One region of the Porphyrobacter sp. LM 6 genome, then DNA from elsewhere that is predicted to be linked to it. Evidence: predicted binding sites of a transcription regulator. Region 1 holds the regulator's gene; the other holds the start of a gene.
The links. Region 1 encodes LexA, which represses DNA repair genes until DNA is damaged. Its sites were predicted from a motif close to GTTCCNCNCTTGTTCT; they were not measured.

Region 1 (12,015 bases):
GGGCGAGCGGATCGATGCGACGCTCAGCCAGCTCGGCACGGCGCTGCCTGCCGTAGCGGCCGAGGACGTGCCTTCCGCCCTGCCCGATCTTGTGCCGGTGATCGCGCCCGACGATTACAAGGCGATGGCGTTGAAGGCGAAGGACTACATCCTTGCAGGCGACATCTTCCAGGTGGTGCTGGCCCAGCGCTTTACCGCGCCCTTCACCCTGCCCCCGCTGGCGCTTTACCGCGCGCTGCGGCGGGTGAATCCCTCGCCTTTCCTCTACTTCCTCGATCTGCCGGGCTTTGCGCTGGTCGGCTCCTCGCCCGAAATCCTCGTGCGGGTGCGAGAGGGCGAAGTCACCATCCGCCCCATCGCCGGAACGCGTCCACGCGGCGCCACCCGCGACGAGGACATCGCGAACGAAGCCAGCCTGCTCGCCGATCCCAAGGAGCGCGCCGAGCATCTGATGCTGCTTGATCTCGGGCGCAATGACGTGGGCCGCGTAGCAGCGGCGGGGACGGTCGAAGTCACCGACAGCTTCACCATCGAACGTTACAGCCACGTGATGCACATCGTCAGCAATGTCGTGGGCGAGCTTGATCCGTCGAAGGATGCGCTCGACGCGCTGTTCGCAGGCTTCCCGGCGGGAACGGTCTCCGGTGCGCCGAAAATCCGCGCCTGCGAAATCATTGCCGAACTGGAGCCCGAAACGCGCGGGGCCTATGCCGGGGGCGTGGGCTATTTCGCGCCCGACGGCAGCCTCGATAGCTGCATCGTGCTGCGAACCGCGGTGGTGAAGGACGGGGTGATGCACGTGCAGGCGGGCGCCGGCATCGTTGCCGACAGCGACCCTGATTACGAGCTCGCCGAATGCCGCGCCAAGTCCGGCGCGCTGATCGCCGCCGCACGCGAGGCGGTGCGCGTGGCGGGCGAACCGGGGTATGGCCAGTGATGCGCGCCGCTTTCCTTTGCATGGCCGGCTTGTTCGCCCTTGCCGCCTGCTCCGATCCTCCGGCGGGCGAGCCCGTGGTGCGCTCGCAGCTCGATGGCTCGCAGCCCAAGGCCTCGCCCTCGGCCAAGGCCACGCAAGCGACCGGCGGTCCCTCGGCCTGCCGCGCAGTTGTGTTCGAGAGTGTGCCGCTAACCCATTGCATCGCCGATCCGGCCAAGCACCGCATCGGAATGGCGAACCTCGGGCCGGACAAGCAGCCCTTCGGTTCGCTGCTGACCTTCAGTGGCACGGTCGATGCGTCCACCATCGCCTTTGCGATCAATGGCGGGATGTATGGCGATGATCTGAAGCCCATCGGCTACTATGTCGAGAATGGCGAGCGCCTGAAGGAGCTCAACCGCGAGAACGGTGAGGGCAATTTCTACATGAAGCCCAACGGGGTGTTCTTCGGCTCAGGCGGCCAATGGCGCGTGCTGGGGAGCAACACCTTCTTCGAGACCGTGGGTGACCGCCCGCAATTCGGGACGCAATCCGGCCCGTTGCTTTTGGTGGATGGCAAGCTTCACCCTGACATTCAGGACGATGGCCCCTCCAGGGCGATCCGCAACGGCGTGGGCGTCGATGCCAGCGGCAAGGCGCATTTCGTGATTTCGGGCGGGCCGATCAGCTTCGGGCAATTGGCGCGGTTCTATCGCGACGAGCTCAAGGTATCGAACGCACTCTATCTCGACGGGCAGGTATCCTCGCTATGGGATCCGGCGACCGGCAGGCAGGACGAGGGCCGCGTCGGCCCGATCATCGTGGTGACGAAACGCGAAGAGGCGAAGGCGCAATGATTCTCGTCATCGACAATTACGACAGCTTCACCTTCAACCTCGTCCATTACCTGATGGAGCTGGGGGCCGAGGTGCGTGTCGAGCGCAATGACGCGCTGACCGCTGCCGAGGCGCTTCGGACCAATGCGACCGGCTTCCTGATCTCCCCCGGCCCCTGCACACCCAACGAGGCGGGGATCAGCCTCGATCTGGTCGCGGCCTGTGCCGATAGCGGCAAGCCCTTGATGGGCGTGTGTCTGGGCCACCAGGCGATCGGCCAGCATTTCGGCGGGCAGGTCGTGCGCGGCGGGCTGATGCACGGCAAGACCTCTCCGGTGAGCCATGACGGGACGGGCGTGTTCGCCGGGCTGCCCAGCCCCTTCACCGCGACGCGCTATCACAGTCTTGAGGTGGTCAACGTTCCGAACGAGCTGATCGCCAATGCCCATGCCGAAACGCCGGGGAGCGATCACCCCAGCGTGATGGGCTTCCGCCACGCAAGCCTGCCGATCCACTCGGTGCAGTTCCACCCCGAAAGCATCGCCACCGAGCACGGCCACGCCCTGCTCGCGAACTTCGTGCGGCTGTGCGGGATGGAGCCGGTGCTGCCCGAAAGGCTGCGCGCATGAGCCTGCTGCCCGATGTCGCCGCGCCGCTCTCCGAAGCCGAGGCCGAAGCCGCATTCGGCGTCCTGCTCGACGGCGCGCCTTCGGAAACCGAGATCGAGCGCTTCCTTGTTGCCCTGTCAGCACGCGGGGAGACGGCGGACGAAATCGCCGGCGCGGCGCGGGCGCTGCGGGCGCGGCTGATCCCGATTAGAGGCCCCGAAGGCGCGATCGACGTCTGCGGCACGGGGGGTGACGGGCACCACACACTCAATGTCTCGACCGCCGTCAGCCTTGTCGTCGCGGCCTGCGGCGTGCCGGTCGCCAAGCACGGCAACCGCGCGGCGAGTTCCAAGGCAGGCGCGGCGGATACGCTCGAAGCCCTCGGTCTCGATATGGATGCTGCCGGGCGCACAGCAGAGCGGACGCTCGAAGAGATCGGCATCTGCTTCCTCTTCGCCCGCAACCACCACCCGGCGATGGCGCGCATCCAGCCCATCCGCACGCGTATCGGCCAGCGCACGATCTTCAACCTGATGGGCCCGCTGTCGAACCCCGCGAAGGTCACCAGCCAGCTGATCGGCATTGCGCGCCCCGCCTATGTGCCGATCTACGCCGGCGCGCTGGCGCGGCTCGGCACCGGCAAGTCGCTGATTGTCTCGGGCGACGAGGGGCTCGACGAGCTGAGCCTTGCGGGCGGCAACGAGGTTGCGGTGGTCACAGGCAACGGCTTCATCATGGAGCGCATCAATGCGCGGGTCGCAAGCCTGCCCCACGCCCCCGTCGAAGCGATCCGCGGCGGCGATGCCAAGCACAATGCGGTGGCGCTGAAGGCGCTGCTGATGGGCGTGCCCGGCCCCTATCGCGATGCGGTGCTGTTCAATGCGGCGGGCGCGCTGATGGTCGCCGGACGCGGCGAGGACTGGGCGACGCGCGTTGCCATGGCCGCCGAAGCGCTCGATTCGGGCCGCGCCAAGGTGTTGCTCGAAAAATGGATCGATCTGGCGGTATGAGCGCGATGAACAAGCTTGAGGAAATCTGCGCGACCAAGCGCGAGGAAGTCGCCGCGCGCAAACCCGCGACGACGCTGGCCGAACTCACCGCCGCTGCCGCCGCGCAAAGCGCGCCGCGCGGGTTCGAGGCGGCGCTGCGCGCGCGTGCCGCCAGCGGCTATGCCCTGATCGCCGAAATCAAGAAGGCCAGCCCGTCGAAGGGCCTGATCCGCGCCGATTTCCGCCCCGCCGATCACGCCGCAGCCTATCAGGCCGGGGGTGCCGCTTGCCTCTCCGTGCTCACCGACGCGCCCTATTTCCAGGGGCACGAGGATTACCTCGTCGCCGCCCGCGCCGCCTGCAATCTGCCGGTGCTGCGCAAGGATTTCATGGTCGATCCGTGGCAATGCCTCGAAGCCCGCGCCATCGGGGCCGATGCGATCCTGATCATCGTCGCCGCCCTAGAGGATAGCGCCATGGCCGAGATCGAGGCCGCCGCGCGCGAGCTTGGCATGGATGTACTGGTCGAAGTGCATGACGAGGCGGAGATGGAGCGCGCCGCGCGGGTGCTGAAATCGCGCCTGATCGGGGTCAACAACCGCGACCTGAAAACCTTCACCACCAGCCTCGCCACCACCGAACGCCTCGCCCCATTGGCGCCCGAAGGCACGCTGCTGGTCGGCGAGAGCGGGATCAACACCCATGCCGATTGCCAGCGGCTCGAAGCGGCAGGGGTTCGCACCTTCCTCGTCGGCGAAAGTCTGATGCGCGCTGACGATATTGCGAGTGCCACCCGCGCGCTGCTCGGCGCAGAACAGGCGGCATGAGCAAGCTCACGCACCTTGGCGAAGACGGCGCGGCGCGCATGGTCGATGTCGGCGGCAAGCCCGCCACGCCGCGGCGCGCTGTTGCATCCGGACGGATCACCATGTCTCCGCAAGTGCTGGAGGCGATCCGCGCAGGCAACGCCCCCAAGGGCGACGTGCTCGGGACGGCGCGCATCGCGGGTATCATGGCCGCCAAGCGCACCGGCGATCTGATCCCGCTGTGCCACCCGCTCGGGCTCGAAGCGGTGAACATCGATTTCGATTACGAAGAGAGCGCCATCCGCGCCACCGCCACGGCCTCCCTCACCGGGCGCACGGGCGTCGAAATGGAGGCGATGACAGCGGTTTCTGTGGCACTCCTCACAATCTACGACATGGCCAAGGCGATCGACAAGGGCATGGTCATCGACAGCATCCGCCTGATCGCCAAGAGCGGCGGCAAATCGGGCGACTGGAAAGCGCCTGAATGACCGCACCGCTGTCACTGGAAGAGGCGCAGGCGCGGCTGCTCGCGCTCGCTCCGGTGCTTGGTTCAGAGCGTATCCCCGTCGAAACAGCGCTCGGCCGCGTGCTGGCCGAGGATGTCCATGCCGCGCGCACCCAGCCCCCGCCGATCTGTCCGCGATGGACGGCTATGCGCTGGGCGCCGGCGAAGGGCCTTGGACGCTCGTGGGCGAAAGCCGGGCCGGTACGCCGTTCCCAGGATCGCTGGGCGCGGGGCAATGCGCGCGGATATCGACCGGGGCAATCGTCCCTGACGGGGCGGACCGCGTGCTGCTCCAAGAAGATGCAGGCGTAGAGGGCGGCATCGTCACCGCTACCGAATATCCGCCAGCAGGACGCCATATCCGCAGGCGCGGGTTCGATTTTGTCGAGGGCACCCGCCTGCTCACGCGCGGCACCCGTATCAACGCTGGCCGCATCGCGCTGGCGCTGTCGGCAGGACGCGGCGAGGTCAGCGTGGCGCGGCGCGTCACTGTCGCGGTGTTGGACAGCGGGGACGAGCTCGCCGCCGATCCCGCCCACTGCCTCCCGCACCAGATCCCCGCCAGCAACGGCGCGATGATCGCGGCCATGCTCGCGCCTCTGGGGTGCGAGGTGCTGCGGCTTGGCCCGGTGGGCGATGACATGGCCGCGCTCGCTGGCGCGCTGGAGCGCGCCAAGGCGGCCGACATCCTCATTACTTCGGGCGGGGCATCGGTGGGCGATCACGATCTGATCAAGCCCGCGCTCGCCGCTTGGGGCGCGGAAACCGCTTTCTGGAAGGTCGCGATCAAGCCGGGCAAGCCGCTGCTGGTGGCGACCAGAGGCCGGCAGGTGATCCTCGGCCTGCCGGGCAATCCGGTGTCGAGCTTTGTGACCGCCTTCCTCTTCGCCCTGCCGCTGGTGCGCGCGGCACAAGGCGATGCCGATCCGCTGCCGCGCAGCCTAACGATGCCCGCTGGAGAGGCCCTGCCCGCCATCGGCCCGCGCCGCGAATTCCTGCGCGCGGTGACCGATGGCGGCGCGGTGCGGCTGGCCGGATCGCAGGATTCCTCCGCTTTGAGTGCATTGGCCGCCGCCGATTGCCTGATCGACCGCCCTGCACATGCGCCGGCGGTGCCTGCGGGCGAACCGGTACGGGTGTTCCCGCTCCAGAATGGCTGAACTCTGCGGCTTTGCCAGCGGGTGCGCTTGACTCGGCTATCAAGGTTGCCTACTTGTTCCTTGTTCGTTCACCTTATCGGTGCACGGCCCGTGCAGGCAAAGCACCGCTTTCCGTTCCGGCGAGTGGGTGCCTCTGGCAGCACGCAATGGGACTGGCACGGCAGAGCCGCGAAGCGCGGGCGTCGTGCGACCAAGGGAGTTGTGATCAATGCTGACCGCCAAGCAGCACGAACTGATCCGTTTCATCCAGCAGCGGCTGGAAGAAACCGGGATTTCGCCGAGTTTCGAAGAAATGAAGGAAGCGCTCGATCTGAAGAGCAAGTCGGGCGTGCACCGCCTGATTTCCGCTCTGGAAGAACGCGGCTTCCTGCGCCGTCTGCCCAACCGTGCCCGTGCGCTCGAAGTGGTGCGCCAGCCCGAGGATGTGACGCCGGCGCGCGGCAATGCGGCGGCGGGTGGCAATGTGGTCTCCATGCCCGCCCCCGCCCCGCGCGTGGCCGAAGCGGCGAACGATGTGATCGAACTGCCCTTGCACGGCCGGATTGCCGCAGGCGCGCCGATCGAGGCGCTCGAAGGGCAGAGCACGCTGCCGGTGCCCGCTGCGCTGCTTGGCCCGGGCGAGCATTACGCGCTCGAGGTGTCGGGCGATTCGATGATCGAAGCCGGGATTTTCGACGGCGATTTCGCGCTGGTGCGGCGGACCAATACTGCGCGCGATGGCGAGATTGTGGTCGCGCTGGTGCGCGGCGAAGAAGCGACGCTCAAATATCTGCGCAAGGAAGGCGCGCAGGTGCGGCTCGATCCCGCCAACGCCGCCTATGATCCGCAATATTACCGCCCCGACGAGGTCGAGGTGCAGGGCAAGCTCGCAGGCCTGCTGCGGCGCTACCACTGATTGCAAATCGGGCCGGGGTCGGCCGTTTGAGACCACACCTGCGGTTTCTATCCGGCGTGGAACATTGACCCCGGCCTGTTTTTCTCGGACTTACATAGTGTTAGTCGAAAATGTTCCACGAAAAGCGGTGATTTAGCCCGGTTTAGACCCCTTCTAGACCCCTGTTAGCCCCCCTCTAGACCCCCGCTAGCCCCCCCTTAGCCTCCGCCAGATGGCCGTTTGCGGTCGTTCTGGCCCGCCTTCCACCAGCCATGCGTCCCCTGGCTGTCGGCCACGCGGGTGATCGTCTGATCCTCCAGATTGATCGAAAGCCCCCCGCTCTCTTCCAGATAGCGGCGATCGGCCTTGAGCCAGCGCGGCTGGCAGGCGCGCGGCAGAAACCGCTCCGAAACGACAATATCCGCCCGCCCGCACGCCGCCGCCAAAGCCCGCTCCTCGACCTGCTCGCGCCCCCGCGCCAGCAGGATCACCCAGTCGCGCCCACCCCGCCGGATGGTCATGACGCAGAACGCCGAAGAACAGCGCGCCCCCGGCCAATTGGCGAGGACTAGCGGCTCGCCCGCAACCCCGGCGAGCTCCATCATATTGTCGCGGGTGTAGGTCGACCGGCTGTTATGCAGGGAGAGCAGATGGCGGGTTCCATCAGGTGCGCTCATTGTGATCCCCACCTGCCGCCCGTCGCCGGCGACCAGCAGATCCGGGATCGGGGTCAGCGCCACCAGCCCGCTCGCCAGCACAACCGGCACAAGCCCCGCAAGTCGCACCCGTCCGCGCCATAGCGCCAGCCACAAGCCGCCGAGCGCAAACAGCGCAATCGCCCACCCGCTAATCTGCGGCATCAGCCGCACCGCGCCCGCCTGCGCCGCAGTGAAATGGGCGATCCCCAAGAGCAGCGCGAGCGAGCGCTCGACCAGCCACCACGCCGGCGCACCCGCTCCCACGGTATCCAGCGCGAGGGCCAGCGCGATCAGCGGCATCGAGACGAAGGTCACCAGCGGGATCGCCACCACATTCGCCACCGCGCCGTAAAGCCCCGCACGGTGGAAGTGGAACAGCACCACCGGCATCAGCGCGAGTTCGATCACCACACCGGTCACAAACAGCATCACGACGCGCCGACCCATCCGCGCCGCCCATGGCTCGTCGCGCGGGGCAAGGAAGGCCCGTACTGGCGCACTGGTGGAGACCGCGATGATCGCCAGCACCGCGGCAAAGCTCATCTGAAAACTCGGGCCGATGGCGCTTTCGGGCCACAGCAGCAACACCACGCCGGCGGCAACCGCGACCATCCGCAACGACAAGGCCTCGCGTCCGAGCATCAGAGCGCCAAGCACCAGCAGGGCGGCGACACAGCTGCGGACTGTCGGCACCTCCGCGCCGGTAAGCAAGGTATAGCCGATCCCCGCAACCGCCGCGCTCGCGGCCGCGACGATCGGCAGTCGCACCCGCAAGGCGAGCGCAGGCCACAGCGCAAGGAGCCGCAGCACCACCACATAGGCTGCCGCAATCACCGCGCTGACGTGGAGCCCGCTGATCGACAGGAGATGCGTCAGACCCGCATCGCGCATCGCGATCTGGTCAGTCTCGCTGATGCTGCCCCTATCCCCGCTGGCAAACGCGGCCGCGATTGTGCCTGCCGATCCCTCCACTCGGAAACGCACATGGGCCGCCAGCGCGCGCTGAATCTTGGCCAAGGAACCGGCGTCCGGCGCAGATTTGATAATCTCGACAGGCCCCACCGCGCTTCCGGTCGCGGCAAGGCCCTTGAACCATGCGGCACGGGCAAAATCATAGGCCCCTGGCAGCATTGGCGGAGCGGGCGGCATCAGCCGCGCCCGAAGCCGGACAGTGGCGCCCTCGCCCAGCGTCGTCGGAACACCCTCGGGTCCGAACGCGTCAAGCGGAACATTGACCCGGACTTTGCGCGCCGTCCCACTTTCAGCGTCGCGCACGGCCAGCGTCAGTCGCAAGCGTCCTTCGGCAGGTTCATCCTCGCGTTCGAGCACGGTCCCGTGAAGTTGAGAGAAGGAAGGCCGCGCGATCGGTTCGGCCCCCACAATCGCCGAACGTGCCCAGATCACGCCGACACCGAGCGCGAACACCAGTCCGGCCGCGATCACCGCCATCCGAAGATTGCCCCGCGTCTCGTCGGCGAGGCTGCCAAGCGGCCACACGGCCAAGGCGCCGAGCGCCGCGAGCACTCCCCCGGCCATCGCCGCGCACCATTGCCATGGCCCCGGCAAAGCGAACCACGCCAGAATGCCGCTCGCAAACACCACCGCCAGCCATGGGGCACGATCAAATCCCGATTGGGCGAGGAAAGCCTCGGCTGCATCCGCCATACGGGTTCCGGGTGAAGAGCCGCCTGCGCCGCTGCCGATGCTGGACATTGGCCCTGCGTCCTGCCAAGGGCGCGGCATTGCTCCGCCAGCGGCGTCGCTGCCGCCCGGATCGTCCCCCATCGGAATGAGCGGCACATCGCGCATCGGCTTGTCCCCCCGACAGCCTGATCATCGCCAAGCCGCTCAAAGTGAACAGGAAGTCATCGTTCATGGCAAGCGAAAGCAGCACGGACAGCACTGGCACCACCGGCGGCGTCGTCACCCGCTTCGCGCCCTCGCCCACCGGCTATCTGCATATCGGCGGGGCGCGCACAGCGCTGTTCAACTGGCTCTACGCCCGCCACCACGGCGGACGCGTGCTGCTGCGGATCGAAGATACCGACCGCAAGCGCTCCACCCAGGATGCGATCGACGCCATCATCGAAGGGCTCGATTGGCTCGGGCTCGATTTCGATGCCCCGCCGCTGTTCCAGTCCGACCGCGCCGAACGCCATGCCGAAGTCGCGTGGCAGCTGCTCAAGGCCGGCCATGCCTACAAGTGCTTTGCCACGCCTGAAGAGCTTGAGGCCATGCGCGAGGAGCAGCGCGCGAACAAGAAGCCGCTGCGCTATGACGGGCGCTGGCGCGATCGCGATCCTGCCGAAGCGCCCGCAGGCGCGCCCTTCACCATCCGGATCAAGACGGCCAACGAAGGCGAGACCACCATACACGACCGGGTGCAGGGCGCGGTGACGGTGAAGAACGAGGAAATCGACGACTACATCATCCTGCGTGCAGACGGGACGCCGACCTATATGCTCGCGGTCGTGGTCGACGATCACGACATGGGTGTGACCCATGTGATCCGCGGCGATGATCACCTAAACAACGCCTTCCGCCAGCTGCCGATCATCCGCGCGATGAACGATATAGAGGGCAACTGGCCCGATCCAATCTACGCCCACATCCCGCTGATCCACGGATCGGACGGCGCCAAGCTGTCCAAGCGCCACGGCGCGCTGGGTGTCGAGGCCTATCGTGACGAGTTCGGCATCCTGCCCGAAGCGCTGTTCAACTATCTGCTGCGTCTGGGCTGGGGCCACGGCGACCGCGAGGAGATCACGCGCGAGGAAGCCATCGGGCTGTTCGATCTCGACGGCGTGGGCAAGAGCCCCTCGCGCTTCGACCTCAAGAAGCTCGAGAATCTCAACGGCCACTACCTGCGCGAGGCCGACGATGCGCGCCTGGCGGCACTGGTTGCGGCCCGGATCGGCGAAACGGCCGACGAAGCACTGCTCACCCGCGCCATGCCGGTACTCAAGGTGCGCGCCAAGAACGTCAATGAAATCACTGAAGGCGCGGCATTTCTGTTTGCCAAGCGCCCGCTTGCAATGACGGAGAAGGCGGCCGAGCTGCTCGAAGGCGAAGCACGCACCATCTTGCGCAGCATTTGCACCGCACTTGCAGCGCAAAACGACTGGACAAGCGAGGCACTCGAAGCCACTACGAAGGCGCTTGCGGAGGAGCTTGGATTGGGTCTCGGCAAGCTGGCGCAGCCGATGCGCGCGGCGCTGACCGGGACGACCACATCACCCGGGATTTTCGATGTTCTGGTCCTTCTGGGCCGGGACGAAGCTCTCGCTCGGCTCGACGCGCAGGCTGCGTGACGCCGCGGGCGATAGCAGGGATTATGGACAGGAGATAGATCTTGGCAGACAAGACGGCGAAACTCGAAATCGGCGGGAAGACTTTCGATTATCCGGTGCTCGAAGGCAGCACCGGCCCGGACGTGATCGACATCCGCAAGCTCTACGCACAGACGGGCGCGTTCACCTTCGACCCCGGCTTCACCTCGACCGCGAGCTGCGAAAGCGCGCTGACGTACATCGATGGTGATGAGGGCGTGCTGCTCCACCGCGGCTATCCTATCGGGCAGCTGGCCGAAGATTCGAGCTTCATGGAAGTCAGCTACCTGCTGCTCAACGGCGAACTGCCGAGCCAGCAGGAACTCGCAGACTTCACCTACACCATCACCCGCCACACCATGCTGCACGAGCAGCTGATGACCTTCTATCGCGGCTTCCGCCGTGACGCGCACCCGATGGCGGTGATGTGCGGCGTGGTTGGCGCGCTGTCGGCGTTCTACCATGACAGCACCGACATTTCCGATCCGCAGCAGCGCATGATCGCATCGCACCGACTGATCGCGAAGATGCCGACGATCGCGGCGATGGCCTACAAGTATTCGGTCGGCCAGCCCTTCATGTATCCGGACAACAAGCTGTCCTATACCGGCAACTTCCTGCGCATGACCTTCGGCGTTCCGGCCGAAGAGTACGAGGTGATCCCGGCGGTGGAACGCGCGATGGACCGGATCTTCATCCTCCATGCCGACCACGAGCAGAACGCCTCGACCTCGACCGTGCGTCTTGCAGGGTCCTCGGGCGCGAACCCGTTTGCCTGCATCGCGGCCGGCATCGCCTGCCTATGGGGCCCGGCGCATGGCGGCGCGAACGAGGCCGCCCTCAACATGCTCAAGGAAATCGGGACGCCCGACAAGATTCCGCACTACATTGAGCGTGCCAAGGACAAGAACGATCCGTTCCGCCTGATGGGCTTCGGTCACCGCGTATACAAGAACTACGATCCGCGGGCGACCGTGATGCAGAAGACCGTGCGCGAGGTGTTCGACGCGCTCAAGGTCACCGATCCGCTGTTCGAAACCGCGCTGCGGCTCGAAGAGATCGCGCTCAACGATCCCTATTTCATCGAGAAGAAGCTGTTCCCGAACGTCGATTTCTATTCGGGCATCATCCTCTCGGCGATCGGCTTCCCGACCACCATGTTCACCGCGCTGTTCGCGCTCGCCCGCACCGTGGGCTGGGTGGCCCAGTGGAACGAAATGATTTCGGACCCCGGCCAGAAGATCGGTCGTCCGCGCCAGCTCTATACCGGCCCGACCCAGCGCGACTATGT
Region 2 (12,015 bases), 230 kb from region 1:
CCACGCTGATCGGCTATCTGATCTTGTCTGTGATAACTCCGGTGATCGGTTATGTGCTGTCTGTCTGGGTCTGGCGCGCCGTGGTGTCGCGCAAACGCGCCAGACGGTTGAAGGTGATGGAAGCACGGCTCGACCAGCGGCTCGGCGCCGAGTAGGACAGCCGCACACGAACCGGCATCACTTCGTGCCGGTTGGTCAAGATTGTCACAGGAGCCGTCCCGCTTGTCTCGCCTTCCCGGCATTCCCGGAAAACCCGCCAAGGCTACGCCTGCCGCGTCTGAAAAGGGCGGGGCGGCAATCGCGTTGCCGCAGCTGTCGTCGCTGGTGCTCGCTGTGCTGGGCGGATTGGTGGCGAGCGCGCTGATCCTGTTCCTTGCCACCGATAGCTGGCTGGTGGCGCTGGCCTTCGTGCTCGGGGCGGGCGTGCTGCTGGGCGGGGTGGTGCTGCTTGACCGGATGCGCGCAGAGCCGCAGGCCGATGGACTGGCCGCGCCCGACTGGTCGGTCACCGTCGCCGCGATCGAGCGCAGCGGCGAGGCAATCGCGATTACCGATCGCGCCAACCGCATGGTTTGCGCCAACAGCCAGTTTCTCGACAACTTCGGTATCAGCGCCGCGCCGCCCGCTTTGCCGTTCGAGCGCGAGGCGCTGGAAGCGGTGACGCTGCTCGCGCGCAACGCCTGGCGCGATGGTTCGGCGGCGCTCGACAAGGTTATCGCGCCCGACGAGACGGAATGGCAGATTTCCGCCGAGCGTTCGGGCCGCGGCGATGATCACCTGATCTGGCGGCTGCGCGCGATCCCGCAGGCGCGCGGGGCCGATCTCGGCGCGCTCGATCTCTCCGGGCCCTTCGGCAAGATGCTGAGCCGCGCGGGGATCGAGACAGCGATCACCACCGCCGACGGCGTAATCCGCGCTGTCAGCTCCGGCTTCGCCGAACGCGCGGCAGGCGATGAACGTGGGACACTGGTTGGGCAGGATTTTGTCAGCTTCCTGCGTTCGGACGAGCGTGACCGGATCTATTTCGCCCGCGAAGGGCGGGGCGGCACGCCGCAGACGCTGGTCGATGTGCCGCTGGTCGATCCTGCGCACCGCGTGACGCCCGCCGGGCCGGACGAGGCGACATCGCTGATGCTGCTGATCGATTCGGGCGTGGGCATCGGTTCGGGCTGGGAAGGGGCCTCGCAGGCCGGGGTGGCGCAGCTCGATGCGTTGCTGGCGCAATTGCCGCTCGGCCTTGCGATGACCGACCGCGACGGGCGCTTCCTGTTCGCCAACGAAGCCTTCCTGCGCTCGGTCGGGCGCGAGACACAGGGCTTGCCCGCGTTCCCCACCGATCTGGTGGTGCGCGAGGACAAGGCTGCACTCTCCGATGCGGTGCGCCGCCACGGGCGCGGGCCATCGACCAGCGGCGATGTGGCCGTGCGGCTGCTCTCGAGCCCGGAAGAACCGGTGTCACTCGGGCTGGCCGGCGTGCGCGGGCTGGGCGAGGCGGCGGTGCTCCTCAGCTTGGCCGATACGAGTCAGGAAACGCAGCTGCGCCGCCAAGTCGCGCAGGCCACCAAGATGCAGGCCGTGGGCCAGCTCGCCGGCGGGGTCGCGCATGATTTCAACAACGTGCTGACCGCGATCATCGGCACCTGCGATCTGATGCTGCTGCGCCATATCCCGGGCGACAGCGACTATGACGACATCCAGCAGATTCGCGCCAATTCGAACCGCGCCGCCGCGCTCACCCGCCAGCTGCTGGCCTTCTCGCGCCAGCAGACGCTGCGACCGGAAATCATCCAGTTGCCCGATGTGGTCAGCGAGGTCAGCCCGCTGATCAAGCGGCTGCTGGGTGAGAAGATTGCCTATTACGTCCAGCACGATCGCAACCTCGGCCCGGTGCGCGCCGATCCGCAGCAGCTCGAACAGGTGATCATGAACCTCGCCGTCAACGCCCGCGACGCGATCCAGTCGCGCGGGGATGGCAAGGGACGGATTTCGCTGTTCACCCGCGCTTTGCAGGCGCGACAGGTGGTGCAGCTGGGGTCTGAAGTGCTGCCGCCTGCCGATTACACCGTGCTGATCGTGCAGGACACCGGCGGGGGCATTCCGCCCCACGTGCTGCCCAAGCTATTCGAGCCGTTCTTCACCACCAAGGAACAGGGCAAGGGCACCGGCCTTGGCCTTTCGACCGCCTACGGGATCGTCAAGCAATCGGGCGGGTTCATCTTCGCGGACAACATCACCGACAAGGAAGGCCGCCCGACCGGCGCGCGCTTCACCGTCTATCTCCCCGTCCATCGCGGCGAAATGCCCAAGAAGCGCGAGGCTGCACCGCTGGCATCGTCGGACTGGTCGGCGGGCGGAAAGGTGCTGCTGGTCGAGGACGAGGACATGGTCCGCACCGTCGCCGAACGCGCGCTGGCCCGCGCGGGCTATACCGTCACCGCCTGCGCCAATGGCGAGGACGGGCTTGCCGCCATCGCCGAGCCGGGGGCGGCGTTCGACATTGTCGTCAGTGACGTGGTGATGCCCGGGATGGACGGCCCTGCGATGGTCCGCGCGATCCGCGCCAAGCTGCCCAAGATGCCTGTGCTGTTCATGTCGGGCTATGCCGAGGAACAGCTGCGCCGCGATATCGACATTCCCGACATGCACTTCATCGCCAAGCCGTTCAGCGTTGCGGCAATCGGCGACAAGGTCGGCGCGGTGCTGCTTCAGGCGCGCGCCGAACAGGGGGCAGGGGCCTAGGCGTGCTTCCGGCGATTTATCGCGGGGTTAGCGCTGTTCACCTTGGATAAAGCCGACAAGTCGTTCATCCTCAGTCAGACACGACTGGAGGGGACTGGCATGATCAACCGGACGATTTTCGCAGGCTGCGGCGTTTCTGCGGCGGCTTTGCTGGCGGCGGCAGCCGCAGCGCAGTCCGTCCCCGATCCTGACGCGACCGCACAGGGCGATGTCGCGCTCACCATCTATAACGGCGGGATGGCGCTGGTGCAGGACGTGCGCCAGCTCAACATTTCGGCAGGCACGAGCCGGGTCGAGTTTCCCGATGTCTCGGCTAGTATCCAGGCCCAGACGCTGAGCTTTGCCGCCGCGAACACCACGATCATCGAACAGAACTTCGATTACGATCTGCTCACGCCCGAAAAGCTGATGGAGAAGGCGGTCGGCCAGACTGTCACGCTGCTGCGCACCAACCCCGCGACCGGCGCCGAAACGCGCGAGCGGGCCAAGGTGCTCTCGGTCGCGGGCGGGGTGGTGATCCAGATCGGCGACCGCATCGAGGTGCTGCGCGACGACGGCCTGCCCGTCCGCGTGATCTTCGACCGCGTGCCCGTCAACCTGCGCGCGCGCCCGACTCTCTCGGTCAATCTCGATTCGACCCGTGCGGGCACCCGCCCAGTCAGCTTGCGCTATCTCACCGGCGGGCTCGGTTGGAGCGCCGATTACGTCGCGCTCTATGACGAGAAGAATGACACGATCGACATGCAGGGCTGGGTGACCCTGACCAATAACACCGGCACCACCTTCCACCAGGCCGATACCGTGCTGGTCGCGGGCAATCCCAGCAGCGGCGGACGAGGGTTCGGCAGCCGCGGGCTGACCCGCGCCGGCACGCAGGCCGCCGCGCGCGAGCGGCTCGGCGATTTCTACCTCTACCCGATCAGCGGCCGCACCACCGTCGCCAATGCCCAGACCAAGCAGGTGAGCTTCCTCGACGTGCAGTCCGTGCCCGCGCGTAAGGTCTATGCGATCAGCGTCGGCTGGCAGCAGAACGACGATCAGCCGCGCAACGTCCAGTCGAGCATCGCTTTTTCGACCGCGCGCGATCAGGGCCTCGGCGATGCGCTGCCCGCCGGCACGGTGCGCTTCTACCAGCGCGACAGCGAGGGCACCCCGCAGTTCATCGGCGAAAACAGCATCGGTCACACTCCGATGGGCAGCGACCTCTCGCTCGTCACCGGCGATGCCTTCGACATCACGGTCAAGTCCGAGATCGAGAAGCGCGAGACCATCACCGGCGCCGAATGGGAAAAGAGCGCGCGTTACCGCGTGATCCAGGATGGCAAGGTCGTCAGCGATGTGCAGGTCGAACGGCCCAAGACCTTCTACCGCACCACGATGCGCTACACCCTCACCAACGCCAAGGCCGAACCCGTGACCGTCGATATCACTCAGGTCGGGCTTGATCGCGGCTGGTGGGCCAATGACTTCCGCATCACCAGCGAGGATGTGAAGGGCGAACAGCGCAACATCGATCAGCGGCGCTACAGCGTCTCTGTCCCTGCCGAGGGCGAGCGGGTGATCCGCGTGACCTACGAAACCCGCTACTGAGGCGGTGGTGATGCGGCGCGCCGCAACCCTCCTGGCCTCGCTGGCGAGCGTGATCGCCGCGCCCCTTCTGGCGCGCGAGGTGGTCGATGCCTCGCCCCCGACCGATCTTTCGGTGACGATCTACCGCGATCCCGATCGGGGGGCGGACGAGGCGCTGGAACGGGACAATCCGCAAGGCTTCGCGATGATCAGCGAGACCCGCCGGGTGACGCTGCCCAAAGGCGAATCGACCATCCGCTTCGAAGGTGTGGCTGAAGGCATGGTCGGCGTGTCCGCGATCGTCACCGGACTTCCCGGTGGCACGATCGAGAAGAACCGCAACGCCCAGCTCCTCTCTCCCGCCGCGCTGGTCGACGGGACGCTCGGCAACCGCGTGACCATCACCCGCACCAATCCCGCCACCGGCAAGGCGGTGAGCGAGCAGGCGGTCGTCCGCACCCGCGCCGACGGGGGCCTCGTGCTGCAAACCTCGCAGGGGTTCGAAGCGGTGCAATGTTCGGGCCTGCCCGAAACGCTCACCTTCAACCGCGTGCCCTCCGGGCTTTCCGCCCAGCCGGTGTTCTCGGTCGATGCCCGCTCGGAGGCCGGCGGCACCTATGAGGTGACGCTGACCTATCTTTCCTGGGGCTTCGACTGGAAGGCCGATTACGTCGGCACCCTTCGCGAAAAGGGTTCGGGCGATGCCTTCGACATGGGCCTGCTGAGCTGGCTGACGCTAGTGAATGACAACGGCCAGAGCTTTGACAATGCCAAGCTCCAGATCATTGCGGGCAGGCTCAATGTCGACAGCGATTACGAAAGTCTCGCCGATCCGCCGGTGGCCGAGGGACTCTATCTGACCTGCTATCCCTTCGGCAGCACGTCGGCGGGGTCGATGGTCCCGCCGCCCGTGCCGGTTATGCCACCGCCGCCGCCGATGTATGCCCCGGCATCGGAGGTGATCACTGTCACCGCCTCGCGGCTTGAGGCCCGTTCTTACGATTCGGTCGCACCAGTATCGGTCGTTACCGCCGAGGAGGAGAACCTCGGCGACCTGAAGCTGTTCCGCGTGCCGGGACGCGTCAATGTTTCGGCCAAGGGGATGAAGCAGGTCGCCTTCCTCAACAAGGACACGGTCAAGGCGCGGTATCTCTACGAAGCGGACTGCTATCCCTATCAATGGATCGGAGACGCGCGCGAACCCGTCCCCGCCCATGTGCTGCTGGTGACGAAGAACGAGGAGGCAAAGGGCCTCGGCATCGCCTTGCCGCAGGGCGCGCTGACGCTCTACGAGCCGACGTCTTATGGGCCGCAGGTGGGGGCGCAATCCTCCTTGCGCGACTATGCCCGCGGGCAGGAGGTCGAGCTCGAACTGGCACCGAGCGCGCAAGTCTTTGCTCGCTGCGAACGGGTGGCCGAAAAGGGCGATCCGCGCGCCAATGGCCGCAAGTGGACGGCGATGCGGGCCGAACTCACCAACGCCAATCCGCACCCCATCACCCTGCGGCTGAACCTCGGCTGGGGCGGGCGATATGACCTGCGCATGCCTGGCCACAAGGTGATCGTGAAGAACGGCTCCCAAGTCGTGGAAGTCACCGTACCCGCCAATGGTTCGCGCAATTTCGACTGGAAGCTGCGCGACGCAACGCGCGATTGAATGGCCTGAAAGGGCCGTTGGATATTTTTTCGTTCCCTACTTGTTCCATGAGAACAAATGCGATACATGCTCCTTACCAGGCGGCGGAAAACTGTTGTTCCGCCCCTAGGCAAGCGAAGGAGCGCATGCGATGGCGACGCAGTTGAAATTGGTCGAAGAGGACAAAAAAGCCGTGGATCGTCAAAAGGCTCTGGAAGCCGCGCTTGCGCAGATTGATCGTGCCTTTGGCAAGGGTTCGGCGATGAAGCTGGGCTCGAAGGAAGCGATGCAGGTCGAAGCGATTTCGACCGGTTCGCTGGGCCTTGATATCGCGCTCGGGATCGGCGGCCTGCCGCGCGGCCGCGTGATCGAAGTCTACGGGCCGGAAAGCTCGGGCAAGACCACGCTGGCGCTGCATGTGATTGCCGAAGCGCAGAAGATGGGCGGCACGGCGGCTTTCGTGGACGCGGAACACGCGCTCGATCCGGTCTATGCCAAGAAGCTCGGCGTCGACATTGACGAGCTGATCGTCTCTCAGCCCGACACCGGCGAACAGGCGCTCGAAATCACCGATACGCTGGTGCGCTCCAACGCGATCGATGTGCTGGTGGTCGATTCGGTCGCGGCGCTGGTGCCGCGCGCGGAAATCGAAGGCGAGATGGGCGATTCGCACGTCGGCCTTCAGGCTCGCCTGATGTCGCAGTCGCTGCGCAAGCTCACCGGCTCGATCAGCCGCTCGCGTTGCATGGTGATCTTCATCAACCAGCTGCGCATGAAGATCGGGGTGATGTACGGCAATCCGGAAACCACCACCGGCGGCAACGCGCTCAAGTTCTATGCCTCGGTCCGTCTCGACATCCGTCGCACCGGACAGATCAAGGATCGTGACGAGATTATCGGCAACACCACGCGGGTGAAGGTGGTCAAGAACAAGGTCGCCCCGCCGTTCAAGCAGGTCGAATTCGACATCATGTATGGCGAAGGCATCTCGAAGATCGGCGAAATCCTCGACCTTGGCGTGAAGGCCGGCCTGGTCGAGAAGTCGGGGAGCTGGTTCTCCTATGATTCGATCCGCATCGGGCAGGGGCGTGAAAACGCCAAGACCTACCTTAAGGACAATCCTGAAGTTTGCGACCGCTTGGAAGCTGCGATCCGCAGCCGCACCGATGAGGTCGCCGGGGAAATGATGTCAGGGCCGGACGCGGACTCGGACGAATGACCCCAAGCGGGCGTCGCCGGGGGGCTGTCCCAATTCCCCCGTGTCCCACTTGACGCCTGGAAAACCGGAACGCCGGCGTGTGCTTCTCCCCAGAGCATGCGCCGGCTTTTCGTTCGGGATGGCCGCGATGGCGTGCAAATCGGCCCGCCAGCCCGTTCCAGACCCCTGCTAGACCCCCCTTAGGTACCCTCTAGACCCCCTCTAGACCCCCTCCAGGTTGGCCTTGCCCCCCCTTAGGTGGGCCTTTTTGCCCCCTCAAATAGCCCCATTTGTGACCCTGCTGCAACGCTCCGGCAGCCTCGCATACAGCGCTCCATTGCGTTCATCCCGCGCTTTGCCTAACTGCACGCCCATGACCTCGACGAACGACATCCGCCGCTCCTTCCTCGACTATTTCAGTAGGAATGGTCACGCCGCCACGCCTTCGGCGCCGCTGGTGCCCTACAACGATCCGACGTTGATGTTCGTCAACGCCGGGATGGTGCCGTTCAAGAACGTCTTCACCGGGCTCGAAACCGCCGCTTCTCCGCGCGCGGCCTCGTCGCAGAAATGCGTCCGGGCCGGCGGTAAGCACAACGATCTCGACAACGTAGGCTACACCGCCCGCCACCATACCTTCTTCGAAATGCTGGGGAATTTCTCCTTCGGCGACTATTTCAAGGAAGAGGCGATCACCCACGCCTGGACCCTCCTGACCAAGGAGTGGGGCCTTCCCAAGGATCGCCTCACGGTCACCGTCTATCATACAGACGACGAAGCCGCCGGCCTGTGGAGCCGCATCGCCGGCCTGCCCGAAAATCGCATTATCCGTATCAGTACAAACGATAATTTCTGGTCGATGGGCGACACCGGACCCTGCGGTCCGTGCTCGGAAATCTTCTACGACCATGGCGATCACATATTTGGCGGCCCTCCGGGTAGCCCCGACGAGGATGGCGACCGCTTCGTCGAGATCTGGAACCTCGTGTTCATGCAATACGAGCAGCAGGCAGACGGCACGCGGATCAACCTGCCCAAGCCCTCGATCGACACCGGCATGGGGATCGAGCGCATCGCTGCCGTGCTCCAGGGCGTGCATGACAACTATGACACTGACACCTTCAAGTCGCTGATTTCGGCTTCGGAATCGCTCACCGGTGTTGCCGTACAGGGCGAGCAGGCGGCATCGCACCGCGTGATTGCCGATCACCTGCGCTCGACCAGCTTCCTGATGGCCGACGGTGTGCTGCCGTCGAATGAAGGCCGCGGTTATGTGCTGCGCCGTATCATGCGCCGCGCGATGCGCCATGCTCACTTGCTTGGCGCGTCGCAGCCGCTGATGCACCGCCTCGTCCCGGCGCTGGTGAGCGAGATGGGCCAGGCCTATCCCGAACTCGTGCGCGGTCAGGCCCTGATTGAGGAAGTGCTCGAGCGCGAGGAAACCCAGTTCCGCCGCACGCTCGACAAGGGTCTGAAACTGCTCGATGAAGCCACCGACGAAATGGCAAGTGGCGGCGAGCTTGATGGCGAGATCGCCTTCCGCCTCTATGACACTTTCGGCTTCCCTTATGACCTGACCGAAGACGCGTTGCGCGTCCGCGGCATCGGGGTCGACAAGGCCGGTTTCGACGCCGCAATGGCGCGCCAGAAGGCCGCCGCGCGCGCGGCGTGGAAGGGTTCTGGCGAAGCGGCTTCGGGCGAAGTCTGGTTCGACATTGCCGAGCGCGAAGGCGCGACGGAGTTTACCGGCTACACCTCGACCAGCGGCGAGGGCCGGGTGGTGGCGATCGTCAAGGGCGGGGCCGAAGTCCAGACAGCGGCTGCCGGAGACGAGGTCGTCATCCTCACCAACCAGACCCCGTTCTACGGTGAAAGCGGCGGCCAGACCGGCGATGCCGGCAGCATGGCGAGCCTTGCTGGGCTCAAGGCCAGCGTCACCGATACTGCCAAGCCGCTCGGCCGCCTCCATGCGCATCAGGTCCGTATTGAAGCAGGCGAAGTCGCGGTTGGCGACACGGTCGAGCTCAAGGTGGATGTTGCGCGCCGTGACCAGATCCGGGCCAATCATTCGGCCACACACCTCGTCCATGCGGCGCTGCGCAACCGCCTTGGCGCGCATGTCACGCAGAAGGGCAGCCTTGTGGCGCAGGACCGCCTGCGCTTCGACTTTTCGCACCCGGCCGCGCTGACTGGCGATGACATCGCCGCGATCGAGGCCGAGGTGAACGCGGAAATCCGCGCCAACGAGCCGGTCAGCACTCGCTTGATGACCCCGGACGATGCTGTCGCGGCGGGCGCATTGGCGCTGTTCGGCGAGAAGTATGGTGACGAGGTGCGCGTGCTTGCCATGGGCCGTACCGGCGGGGAAGGGCGCAACTACTCGGTCGAACTGTGCGGCGGCACCCACGTGCGCGCCACCGGCGATATCGGCGTGTTCCGCATCGTTTCGGAAAGCGCGGTGTCTTCGGGCGTGCGCCGCATCGAGGCGCTGACGGGCGAGGCCGCGCGCGAATGGCTCGTTGGCCGCGAGGAAGCGCTCAAGTCAGCCGCAGGCGTGATCCGCGCGACTCCGGAAGAAGTGCCCGCGCGTCTCGCGGCGCTGCTCGACGAGCGCAAGCGGCTCGAGAAGGAGCTAGCCGAGGCCAAGAAGGCGCTGGCGCTGGGCGGCGGCGGATCTGGCGGCGTTGTCGGATTGGCTGAGGAGAACGACGAAGCGTTGGCTCTTCTTGGCTTCCAGTTTGAAGGTCGTGTACTCGATGGGCTTGACCCCAAGGAACTGCGTCCGCTGCTCGATGCGGCCAAGCAGCGCATGGGGTCAGGCATCGCGGTGATGATTGCAGTCAATGACGGCAAGGCGAGCATCGCCGCAGCGGTGACTGACGATCTCACGGGACGCTTCAGCGCGGTCGATCTGGTGCGCGCGGGCGTTGAAGCGCTCGGCGGCAAGGGCGGCGGCGGTCGGCCCGATATGGCTCAGGGCGGCGGGCCGGATGGCAGCAAGGCTGCCGAGGCGCTGGCGGCTGTGAAAGCGGTGCTGGCCGGCTGACCGGCGAGGCGCTCAACGTCGGAAAAGCGCGGCCAGAAAATCGGGCACGATCACGGCCATGCTTGCAAGCTCGCCGCTGGTCTTGGGCAGATCGTCCTTCACGTCGGCTTTGCGGGTGCCGTAGAAGATGTGGCGTGAGGGCTTCGGCTGCACGCCCTCTTTGGGGAGCATCGCGGTCGGGACAAACGCAAGATCCGGCATGCCAGGCATCTTCATGAACGCGGCGACCGGGTGACCGCAGGAATTGCACACCCCGCGTTCCAGCGGGCTGTTTGCCTTGTAGTGGCCGAAGGAGACGGTATCGGGCGTCAACAGGCTCACCGCGTCGGCCCGCGTGATGGTCGCATCGGCGTAGTCGCCCGGATAGACGCTCTGGCAGATCGTGCAGTGGCACAGGAAGCGGTGCTTCGGCATCCGTGCAAGCGCGATCCGGCTCGCTCCGCAAGGGCAGCAGCCTTCTAGCCAATCGCTTTTATCGCCGTGTTGTCCCATGCGTCTTCTCCATTCGATCGCAAGGCAGGGCCTAGCTTTCCACCCTCGTCGTCCGCAGCTTCGGCTTTTCGCTGAGGCCACCGTCGCGCTCAAGCTGTTCGCGATATTCGTCGCGCTTGGCGTGGATCGAGGCGATCACCGGGCCCATCGCGACGCCGATATCGACCAGCACGGCTTCGGATAGCTGGAGCGATGCCTCGAGCGTTTCGGGTACGGCATGGCTTGCGCCTGCGCGGTAGAGTTCGGCCGCGTGGTCGGTGTCGCGCGCGCGGGCGACGATCAGAAGGTTCGGATAGGTCTGGCGCAGGCGGGTGACGATCCGCTGCGCCAGCACGGGCTCGTCCATCGTCAGCACCACGGCAGGTGATATCTCGATGCCGAGCCGCGACAGGGCATCCCCGCGCGCGGCATCACCGAAGGTCGCGCGATAGCCGTCACGCTTGGCCCGGGCGATCAGATCGGGATTGGAATCGAGCATGACATAGGGCTTGCCATGCGCGGTCATCATGTCGGCCACCAACCGCCCGACCCGTCCGCCGCCGACGATGATCGTGCGTGCGGTATCACCGAGTTCATCCTCGAGCGGTGCCGCAACCCCGTCGACCCGGCGTGCCAGCACTTCGCCGAGCTTGGCAAGCAGCGGCGTGATGGTGAGGCCGATGGCGGTGACGGTCTGCCAGAACCGTGCGGTCTCGGGATCGAGCACCAGCGCGCTGGTGGCAGCAGCAAGCACGATCAGCGTGGTCTCGCTGGGCGAGGCCATCAGCAGCCCGGTCTCTGCCGCCGTGCTGCGCCGCGCCCCCATCAACCGCAGCGAGACCCCGGTGACCAGCGCCTTGAACACCAGCACGCCGACCACCGCGAGTGTGATCGTGCCGATCTGAGCGCTGATCTCGACCAGATTGATGCTCATGCCCACAGTGATCAGGAACACGCCGAGCGCGAGGCCCTTGAACGGTGCCATGATCAGCTCGACCTCGGTGTGGTACTCGGTCTCGGCGATCAGCAGCCCCGCGATCAGCGCGCCGACAATGGGCGAGAGGCCGACGATTGCAGTGGCAAGGCTTGCGCCGATTACCACCAGCAGCGAGGCGGCAAGGAACAACTCGGGGCTTTTGGTGCGCGCGGCCTGCGCGAACAGACGGGGAAGGGCGAGGCGGCCCACCACCAGCAACACCGCCACCACCAGCCCGCCTTGCCACAGGGTGCGGACCATTCCGCTCCACCCCGCATCGGCCGCATTGGGCGCGAGCGCGCCGAGGATGAAGATGATCGGCACGATCATGATGTCCTCGAACAGCAGCATCGACAGTGCCGCCCGCCCTACCGGCGACT

Region 2: recA (recombinase RecA) is a predicted target of LexA. The motif match lies at 5,997-6,012, and genes of this name have one in related genera.

The regions. Positions count from the first base shown of each region.
Region 1 covers NZ_CP017113.1:2,053,217-2,065,231, forward strand. The annotation lists gene trpE (anthranilate synthase component I family protein) at 1-937, shown strand, start outside; gene BG023_RS09850 (phosphodiester glycosidase family protein) at 958-1,773, shown strand; gene BG023_RS09855 (anthranilate synthase component II) at 1,770-2,381, shown strand; gene trpD (anthranilate phosphoribosyltransferase) at 2,378-3,370, shown strand; gene trpC (indole-3-glycerol phosphate synthase TrpC) at 3,376-4,176, shown strand; gene moaC (cyclic pyranopterin monophosphate synthase MoaC) at 4,173-4,646, shown strand; gene BG023_RS09875 (molybdopterin molybdotransferase MoeA) at 4,801-5,823, shown strand; gene lexA (transcriptional repressor LexA) at 6,032-6,718, shown strand; gene BG023_RS09885 (ComEC/Rec2 family competence protein) at 6,916-9,204, opposite strand; gene gltX (glutamate--tRNA ligase) at 9,270-10,706, shown strand; gene BG023_RS09895 (citrate synthase) at 10,748-12,015, shown strand, end outside.
Region 2 covers NZ_CP017113.1:2,281,285-2,293,299, reverse strand. The annotation lists gene BG023_RS10990 (DUF2062 domain-containing protein) at 1-155, shown strand, start outside; gene BG023_RS10985 (PAS domain-containing sensor histidine kinase) at 334-2,739, shown strand; gene BG023_RS10980 (DUF4139 domain-containing protein) at 2,839-4,329, shown strand; gene BG023_RS10975 (DUF4139 domain-containing protein) at 4,340-5,965, shown strand; gene recA (recombinase RecA) at 6,096-7,163, shown strand; gene alaS (alanine--tRNA ligase) at 7,516-10,188, shown strand; gene BG023_RS10960 (GFA family protein) at 10,201-10,680, opposite strand; gene BG023_RS10955 (cation:proton antiporter domain-containing protein) at 10,712-12,015, opposite strand, start outside.